2 regions of the Bradyrhizobium sp. WSM4872 genome follow, and region 2 is predicted to be linked to the other one. Evidence: riboswitches for the same ligand, from Rfam matches in the RefSeq annotation. Region 2 holds a riboswitch; the other holds the start of a gene.

Region 1 (3,873 bases), on a different contig from region 2:
GATGTTCGGGAATGATCAGGTCGAGATTCTGGCCCAACGCTTCGTCCGCGGAGAAGCCGAACAGTGCGGACGATGCGCGATTCCAGCGCATGATCGTGCCGGAGCGATCCGAATAGATCAGCGCATCGGCGACGTCGTCGAGGATGTTTGCGTCGAGTTCGGATGAATTGGTCATGTCAGCACCTTGTAGCCCGGATGGAGCGCAGCGTAATCCGGGATCGCGCCACAAGTGAGACTTTCCCGGATGACGCTTGCGCTCCATCCGGGCTACGGATGATGGCTAAACCCGGAAATGCTTGCTCAGCTTCAGGCCCTGGGCCTGGTAATTCGAGCCGATGCGCTGGCCGTACATGGCGTCGGGGCGGGCCAGCATCTTCTCGTAGACGAGGCGGCCGACGATCTGGCCGTGTTCGAGGATGAACGGCACCTCGCGCGAGCGCACTTCGAGCACGGCGCGCGACCCCAGCCCGCCGGCGCCGGCATAGCCGAAGCCGGGATCGAAGAATCCGGCATAATGCACACGGAACTCGCCGACCAGCGGATCGAACGGCACCATCTCCGCGGCGTAATCGGGCGGCACCTGCACCGCCTCTTTCGACGCGAGGATATAGAACTCGCCGGGATCGAGGATCAGGCTGCCGTCGGGACGGGCCGAGATCGGCTCCCAGAAGTCCTCGACGGAATAGCCGGCGCGGCGATCGACGTCGATCACGCCGGTGTGGCGCTTGGCGCGATAGCCGACGAAGCCGCCGCTCTTCTCGCCGGAGAGATCAACAGAGACGGCGACGCCGCCGGTGAGATCGGCATCGTCGACATCGACGAGACGCTCGGTCGCATGCAGCGCCTCGAGGTCGTCGATGTTGAGGATGGCATCGCCGGTGCGGAAGCGCACCTGGCTCAGGCGCGAGCCCTCGCTGACCAGCACCGGGAACGTCTTCGGGCTGATCTCGGCATAGAGCGGCCCATGATAGCCGGCACCGATCATGTCGAAGCGGCGGGTGCCGTCGGCGATCACGCGGGTGAAAACGTCGAGCCGGCCGGTCGAGCTTTTCGGGTTGGCGGCCGCGACGATCTCCGGCGGCAGCGCGAGGCTTTCCAGCAGCGGCACGATGTAGACGCAGTTGGTCTCCAGCACCGCGCCGTCGGCGAGGCTGAACTCGTGCAGCTTCAACTCGTCGATGCGCTCGGCGACGGTGGCACCGGGACCGGGCAGGAAGCTGGCGCGAACGCGATAGGCGATGTCGCCGAGGCGGAGGTCGAGGCTCGCCGGCTGGATCTGGCTTTCGACGAAGTCGTAAGCGGGCAGGATGAGACCGCCCTCCGCCATCGCCGCGATCATGCGGTCGGGCAGGATACCATTGGCGTCGGCGGCAACCGTGAACGTCAACCGGGGGTCCTCATCAGGGATCAAACACATCCCGACATGCGGGAAATATGAGCGTTTTACGGCTATCCGATGGACGTCTTGACGGAAAGGGCATTGCGGAATATGAGCATGACTTATCCCGTGGTGATTTGAGCCGGCCGGCTTGCAGCCACGTTAAATAAGTCGCTAAACAGGCCGGGGACCTCTGTGATCCCGGCCCGTGGAAATATTCCAGGCCGGTTTTTTTGTGACCATTTCCGATGGTCACTTCAGGAGGTCCTATGTCGAAGTCCCCGGCGCCCACCGCGTCCTACCGTCCCGAAACCCGCCTGGTCCATTCCGGCACCCTGCGCTCGCAATATGGCGAGACGTCGGAGTCGCTGTTCCTGACTCAAGGCTACGTCTACAACAGCGCCGAGGAGTGCGAGGCGCGGTTCAAGGGCGAGGATCCCGGCTTCATCTATTCACGCTACTCCAACCCGACCATCTCGATGTTCGAGCGGCGCATGATCGAGCTCGAAGGCGCCGAAGCGGCGCGTTCGGCCGCGACCGGCATGGCCGCGGTGACGACTGCGATCCTGGCGCCGCTGAAGGCCGGCGATCACGTCGTGGCCTCGCGCGCGCTGTTCGGCTCTTGTCTCTACGTCGTGCAGGATTTGCTGCCGCGCTACGGCATCGAGACCACGCTGGTCGACGGCCTCGATCTCGACCAGTGGCAGCGCGCCATGAAGCCGAACACCAAGACGTTTTTCCTGGAGAGCCCGACCAATCCGACGCTGGATGTACTCGACATTCCCGGCATCGCCGAGATCGCGCACAGCGGCGGCGCGCGGCTCGTCGTGGACAACGTGTTCGCCACTCCGATCTGGCAGAGCCCGCTCGCGCTCGGCGCCGACGTCGTCGTCTATTCCGCGACCAAGCACATCGACGGCCAGGGCCGCTGTCTCGGCGGCATCATCCTGTCCTCGGAAGCGTTCATCGCCGAGCACATCCACAATTTCATGCGCCAGACCGGCCCGTCGATCTCGCCGTTCAACGCCTGGGTCCTGCTCAAGGGCCTGGAGACGCTCGCCGTGCGCGTGCGCGCGCAGACCGAAACGGCGGCGCGCATTGCGGACGTTCTGGCGAGCCATCCGAAGATTTCGCGGCTGGTGTTTCCCGGCCGCGCCGATCATCCGCAGGCGGCATTGGTGAAGAAGCAGATGCGCGGCGGCTCGACGCTGGTCGGCCTCGAGGTCAAAGGCGGCAAGCAGGCGGCGTTCCGCGTGCTCAACGAGCTCAAGCTCGCCAAGATCTCGAACAATCTCGGCGACGCCAAGAGCCTCGTCACGCATCCGGCCACCACGACGCATCAGCGTTTGAAGCCGGAGGACCGCGCCGCGCTCGGCATCAGCGAGGGCTTCATCCGCTTCTCTGCAGGCCTCGAGCACGCGGACGATCTGATCGAGGATCTGACCGCGGCGCTGGAGAAGGCGTGAGTTATTGTCGTCCCGGCCTAGTGCGCAATTGCGCACTAGGCCGGGACGACAGGTCACATCGGCCGATAGGTCCGCACGTCCGCGGGCACGTTGACGCCGAGTTTGATCTGGCCGACGGAACGGATGATGTCGTCGCCGAGGAGCTGGGCGAAGCAGGCATAGCCCCAATCGTTCATGTGCAGTCCGTCGGCGATCACGAAACTCTCGACCGGAAGCGATTGCTTCTCGTGCCAATCGCGCATCACCTCGAAGCGCGGGAAGATGCCGACGTGACGGAGCTCGGCGACCTTGCCGAGCAGCTTCACCATCTTGCCGGCGCTGTCCGCGCGCTGGTTGACGGCCGGCGAATATTGCGGATCGACCAGCACGACGTCCGTGCCGCCGGCAGCCTGGATGCGGCTGATGCCGTCCTCGACCAGTTTGGCGGTATCGCCGGGATCGAGATTGCGCAGCACGGCATTGGTGCCGACCTGCCAGATCACCAGATCCGGATGCACGTCAATCACCTCTTTCTGGAGGCGCTTCATCATCTCGGGCGCGTCCTCGCCGCCGACGCCGGCATTGACGACGGTGATGTCGGCGGTCGGATAGTGCCGGTGCAGCTGCGCAGCAAGGCGATTGGGATAGTTGAACTCCGGCGAGCTCGCGCCGAATCCCGCGGTCGAGGACGAGCCGAAGGCGACGATGACGACGGGCTGGCCGGCGACGAGCTTGCCCGCGACATGCGGCAGCGAGCCCATCGCCTTCGAGCCGCCCTTCGGCGACAGGCAGGGCACGCGGCTGAAGACGTCGCCGGCGGATTTCGCAACCTGCTTCACCTTGTCGATGGCGCGCGCCGTGATGCCGCGCTGATCGGGGGACGTCGCGGCGATGGTGGTCTGGGACGGTGAAGCGAGAGCCGGATCAGCCGACTGCTGCGGGGCCGGCGTTGCCTGTGCGGCCTGCGTCTGCGCGTGCGACTGCGAGGCCGGACTCAGCACCAGCAGCAGCGCTGCTGCGGGCACAGCCAGCCATGCCGTCAGGCAAAAA
Region 2 (3,873 bases):
TCCGCAGCCGCAGCGGGCGGCCGTAGAGGTCGAGCGCCTCGGCACGTTCCATCTTGACGTCGATCGCGTCGCAGAGCTCGACGAAATCCTTGATGGTGCAGAAATGGATGTTGGCGGTGTCATACCAGCTTGCCGGTAGATTCTCCGTGCGCGGCATGTGGCCTCCGATCAGGAGCTGGAGCCGCATCTTCCAGAATCCGAAATTCGGGAACGACACGATGGCGCGGCGGCCGATGCGTAGCAAATTCTCCAGCACCACTTTCGGCTGCCGCGTCGCCTGCAAGGTCTGCGACAGGATCACGTAGTCAAAGGCGTCATCCGGATAATTCACGAGATCTGTGTCGGCATCGCCCTGCACCACCGCAAGACCCTTGGCGACGCAGCGGTTGACACCCTCGCGCGACAGCTCGATGCCGCGGCCGTCGATGCCGCGGGTTTCCAGCAGTTGGAGCAGGTCGCCCTCGCCACAGCCGACGTCGAGCACCTTCGAACCCGGCTTGACCATCTCGGCCACCAGCACATGGTCGGCGCGAAAATCACCGGGCTGCCCGGTCGCAAGGCCGCCCAGCGGCAACGCTTCCTGTACAGACATGACTAGCCGTCCTTAAGCATTATTGGCGGTGAGCCCGCGCGCCTTGCCAGCCGATTGCAGGAAGGCACGGGCGATGTCGAAGAATTCGGGCACGTCGAGCAGGAATGCGTCGTGACCGCGATCGGTCTCGATCTCGGCGAACGACACCCGCGCGCTCGACGCATTCAGCGCGTGCACCAGCGCGCGCGATTCCGAGGTCGGGAACAGCCAGTCGCTGGTGAAGGAGACCACGCAGAACCGGGTCTGGATTCCCGCGAACGCCTTCGCCAGCACGCCGCCATGGTCGCCGGCGATGTCGAAATAGTCCATCGCGCGGGTCAGATAGAGATAGGAGTTGGCGTCGAAGCGCTCGACAAAGGACGAGCCCTGGTAGCGCAGGTACGACTCGACCTGGAAGTCGGCGTCGAACGAGAAGGTCGGCAGCTCGCGGTCCTGCATGCGCCGACCGAATTTGCGATGCAGCGCGGCGTCGGAGAGATAGGTGATGTGCCCGGCCATGCGGGCGACGGCGAGGCCGCGATGCGGATGGGTGCCGTGATCAATGTAGCGTCCGCCATGCCATTCCGGATCGGCCATCACCGCCTGCCGGCCGAGTTCGTGGAAGGCGATATTCTGCGCCGAATGGCGCGTGCTGCATGCGGTCGGCAGCGCAGAGAAGACGCGATGCGGATAGGCCGCAGTCCATTGCAGCACCTGCATGCCGCCCATCGAGCCTCCGACGACGCAGAGCAGCGTATCGATGCCGAGGCGGTCGAGCAGCATGGCCTGGGCTCGCACCATGTCGGGGATGGTGATGATCGGAAAATCCAGGCCCCACACTTTGCCGGTCGCCGGATTGGTCGACGCGGGGCCGGTCGAGCCCATGCAGCCGCCGATCACGTTCGAGCAGATGATGAAATACTTGTTGGTGTCGAGCGGGCGGCCGGGCCCCACCATGATTTCCCACCAGCCCGGCTTGCCGGTCAGCGGGTGCACATTGGCGACGTGCTGATCGAGCGTCAGCGCATGGCAGATCAGGATGGCGTTGGAGCGCTCGGCGTTGAGCTCGCCATAGGTCTGGTATGCGATCTGGAACGGGGTGAGATCGACGCCGCAATCAAGCGGCAGCGGCTGGTCGGCACCGAAGCGCGCGACCTGGGAGCTCGGATGATCGACCTCGTGCGAGCGCTCATCGGCGCTGATCGCGGGACTGGGAATTGACTTGATGCCCATCTCTGACCACTGACTCGTTTGCGATCGGGGTCCGACCGCGACTGACATCAGGCCATGAAAAACCCGGCCTGAACGATAGGTTCGGCCGGGATCGAAAGGGTCCCCGGCCTGTTTAGCGAGTTTTTTAACGTGGCTGCAAGCCGGCCGGCTCAAATGACCACGGAACAGGTAAAAACTACCGTCTTGGACGGTTTTCGTCAAGTCGCGGCCCGGATCAGCCAAATTCGCCTGTCGCGCCACGGGCGAAAAGGGCCCGATTTCCCTTTGCATTTCTCTTTGCTTTCGCCGCCCCGACTGCCTAATCAGGATATCCATCACGGCGGTGACGGCTCGACTGATCCGCATTGGAACGCCTCGCAACAGCACCTCACAGACATGTCCCAACGTCCGCCCGCGCCACCATCACTCCAGGAATTGCGCAAGGAGATCGACGCGATCGACGAGGGCATGCATCGCCTGCTGATGCAGCGCGGCGACATCATCGACCGTCTGATCCAGGTGAAGCAGACCCAGGAGGTCGGCTCGGCGTTTCGGCCTGCGCGCGAGGCCTCCATGATGCGTGACCTCGTCCAGCGCCATCGCGGTATCCTGCCGCTCGATACGGTCGAGAGCATCTGGCGCGTGATCATCGCGACGTTCACTTACGTTCAGGCGCCGTTCTCCGTGCATGCCGACATTTCGGCAAGCGAGCCCGCGATGCGCGATTCCGTACGCTTCCATTTCGGATTCACCGTGCCTTACGTCGCGCATTTCAGCGCGCAGGCGGCGGTCGAGGCCGTGGCGAAGTCCAAGGGCGACCTTGCGCTGGTCTCGGCGACCTCGAGCCGCACGCCATGGTGGCTGGAGCTGGAGGCAGGAGGCGCGCCAAAGATCATCGCGCGGCTGCCCTTCGTCGAGCGCGCCGACCATCCGGCGGCGTTGCCCGTGTTCGCGGTCTCGCGTGTCGCGGACAGTGCGCTGGTGACGGAGGTCGAGACCTTCAGCGTGCGCGTATCAGGGTGGAACGCCGAGGTCGCGCGCGCCCTGTCACCGCTCGCCGAGATCGTGGCGGTGCCCGATACCGCCTTCGACGGCGCCGCGCTGCTGGTCTCGGTCACCGCGACGAGCAGCCTCGACAAAATCAAAGCTGCCCTGATCGAAGCGGGGGCCTCGGTGCGCTCCACGGCCCTCGTCGGCAGCCACGCAACGCGCTATACGGTGCCCCCGACCGGGTCGAAATCGTAAGTCGCGAACCGCTTAAGCCACTCCGGAGTTGAAGATGTCCCGCCCCGTGCCGAATCCCGGCATTCTCGATATTGCGCCCTACACGCCCGGCAAGACCCCGGTGGCAGAGCCCGGCCGCAAGGTGTTCAAGCTCTCGGCCAACGAGACCCCGTTCGGGCCCTCACCGAAGGCGATCGAGGCGTTCAAGCAGGTGGCGGATCATCTGGAAGACTATCCGGAAGGAACCTCGCGCGTGCTGCGCGAAGCGATCGGGCGCACCTTCGGGCTTGATCCCAACCGCATCATCTGCGGCGCCGGCTCGGACGAGATCCTCAACCTGCTCGCCCACACCTATCTCAGCCACGGCGACGAGGCGATCTCGACCACGCACGGCTTTCTGGTCTACCCGATCGCGACCATGGCGGTCGGCGCGAAGAACGTGGTTGCCGCCGAAAAGGACCTGACCGCGGACGTCGACACGATCCTGAAGGCCGTAACGCCGCGCACAAAACTGGTCTGGCTCGCCAACCCCAACAACCCGACCGGCACCTATCTGCCGTTCGACGAGGTCAAGCGCCTGCGCGCCGGCCTGCCCTCGCACGTGCTGCTGGTGCTGGACGCGGCCTATTGCGACTACGTCTCCCGCAACGACTATGAGATGGGAATCGAGCTGGTGGCGACCACCGAGAACACGGTGGTGACGCACACGTTCTCCAAGATCCATGGTCTCGCGGCGCTGCGCATCGGCTGGATGTTCGGCCCCGAGCACATCATCGACGCGGTCAACCGCATCCGGGGTCCCTTCAACGTGTCGACGCCGGCGATGTACGCCGCCGTTGCCGCGATCGAGGACGCCGCGCATCAGG

What was found. A riboswitch is a leader RNA that binds a small molecule or an ion and turns the genes downstream of it on or off. The one in region 2 is predicted to bind S-adenosylmethionine.
Region 1: it holds a riboswitch for S-adenosylmethionine, as region 2 does, so the genes downstream of both, AC0L3C_RS28535 (O-succinylhomoserine sulfhydrylase) here and metX (homoserine O-acetyltransferase MetX) in region 2, are expected to answer to the same signal.

Annotation. Positions count from the first base shown of each region.
Region 1 is NZ_JBVVPT010000028.1:32,269-36,141, forward strand. Features, by position in the region: gene AC0L3C_RS28525 (PAS domain-containing protein) at 1-175, opposite strand, end outside; gene AC0L3C_RS28530 (2'-deoxycytidine 5'-triphosphate deaminase) at 281-1,417, opposite strand; SAM riboswitch at 1,498-1,577, shown strand; gene AC0L3C_RS28535 (O-succinylhomoserine sulfhydrylase) at 1,648-2,844, shown strand; gene AC0L3C_RS28540 (SGNH/GDSL hydrolase family protein) at 2,898-3,873, opposite strand, start outside.
Region 2 is NZ_JBVVPT010000004.1:60,905-64,777, reverse strand. Features, by position in the region: gene metW (methionine biosynthesis protein MetW) at 1-592, opposite strand, end outside; gene metX (homoserine O-acetyltransferase MetX) at 605-1,804, opposite strand; SAM riboswitch at 1,896-1,975, opposite strand; gene AC0L3C_RS07825 (chorismate mutase) at 2,180-3,028, shown strand; gene hisC (histidinol-phosphate transaminase) at 3,063-3,873, shown strand, end outside.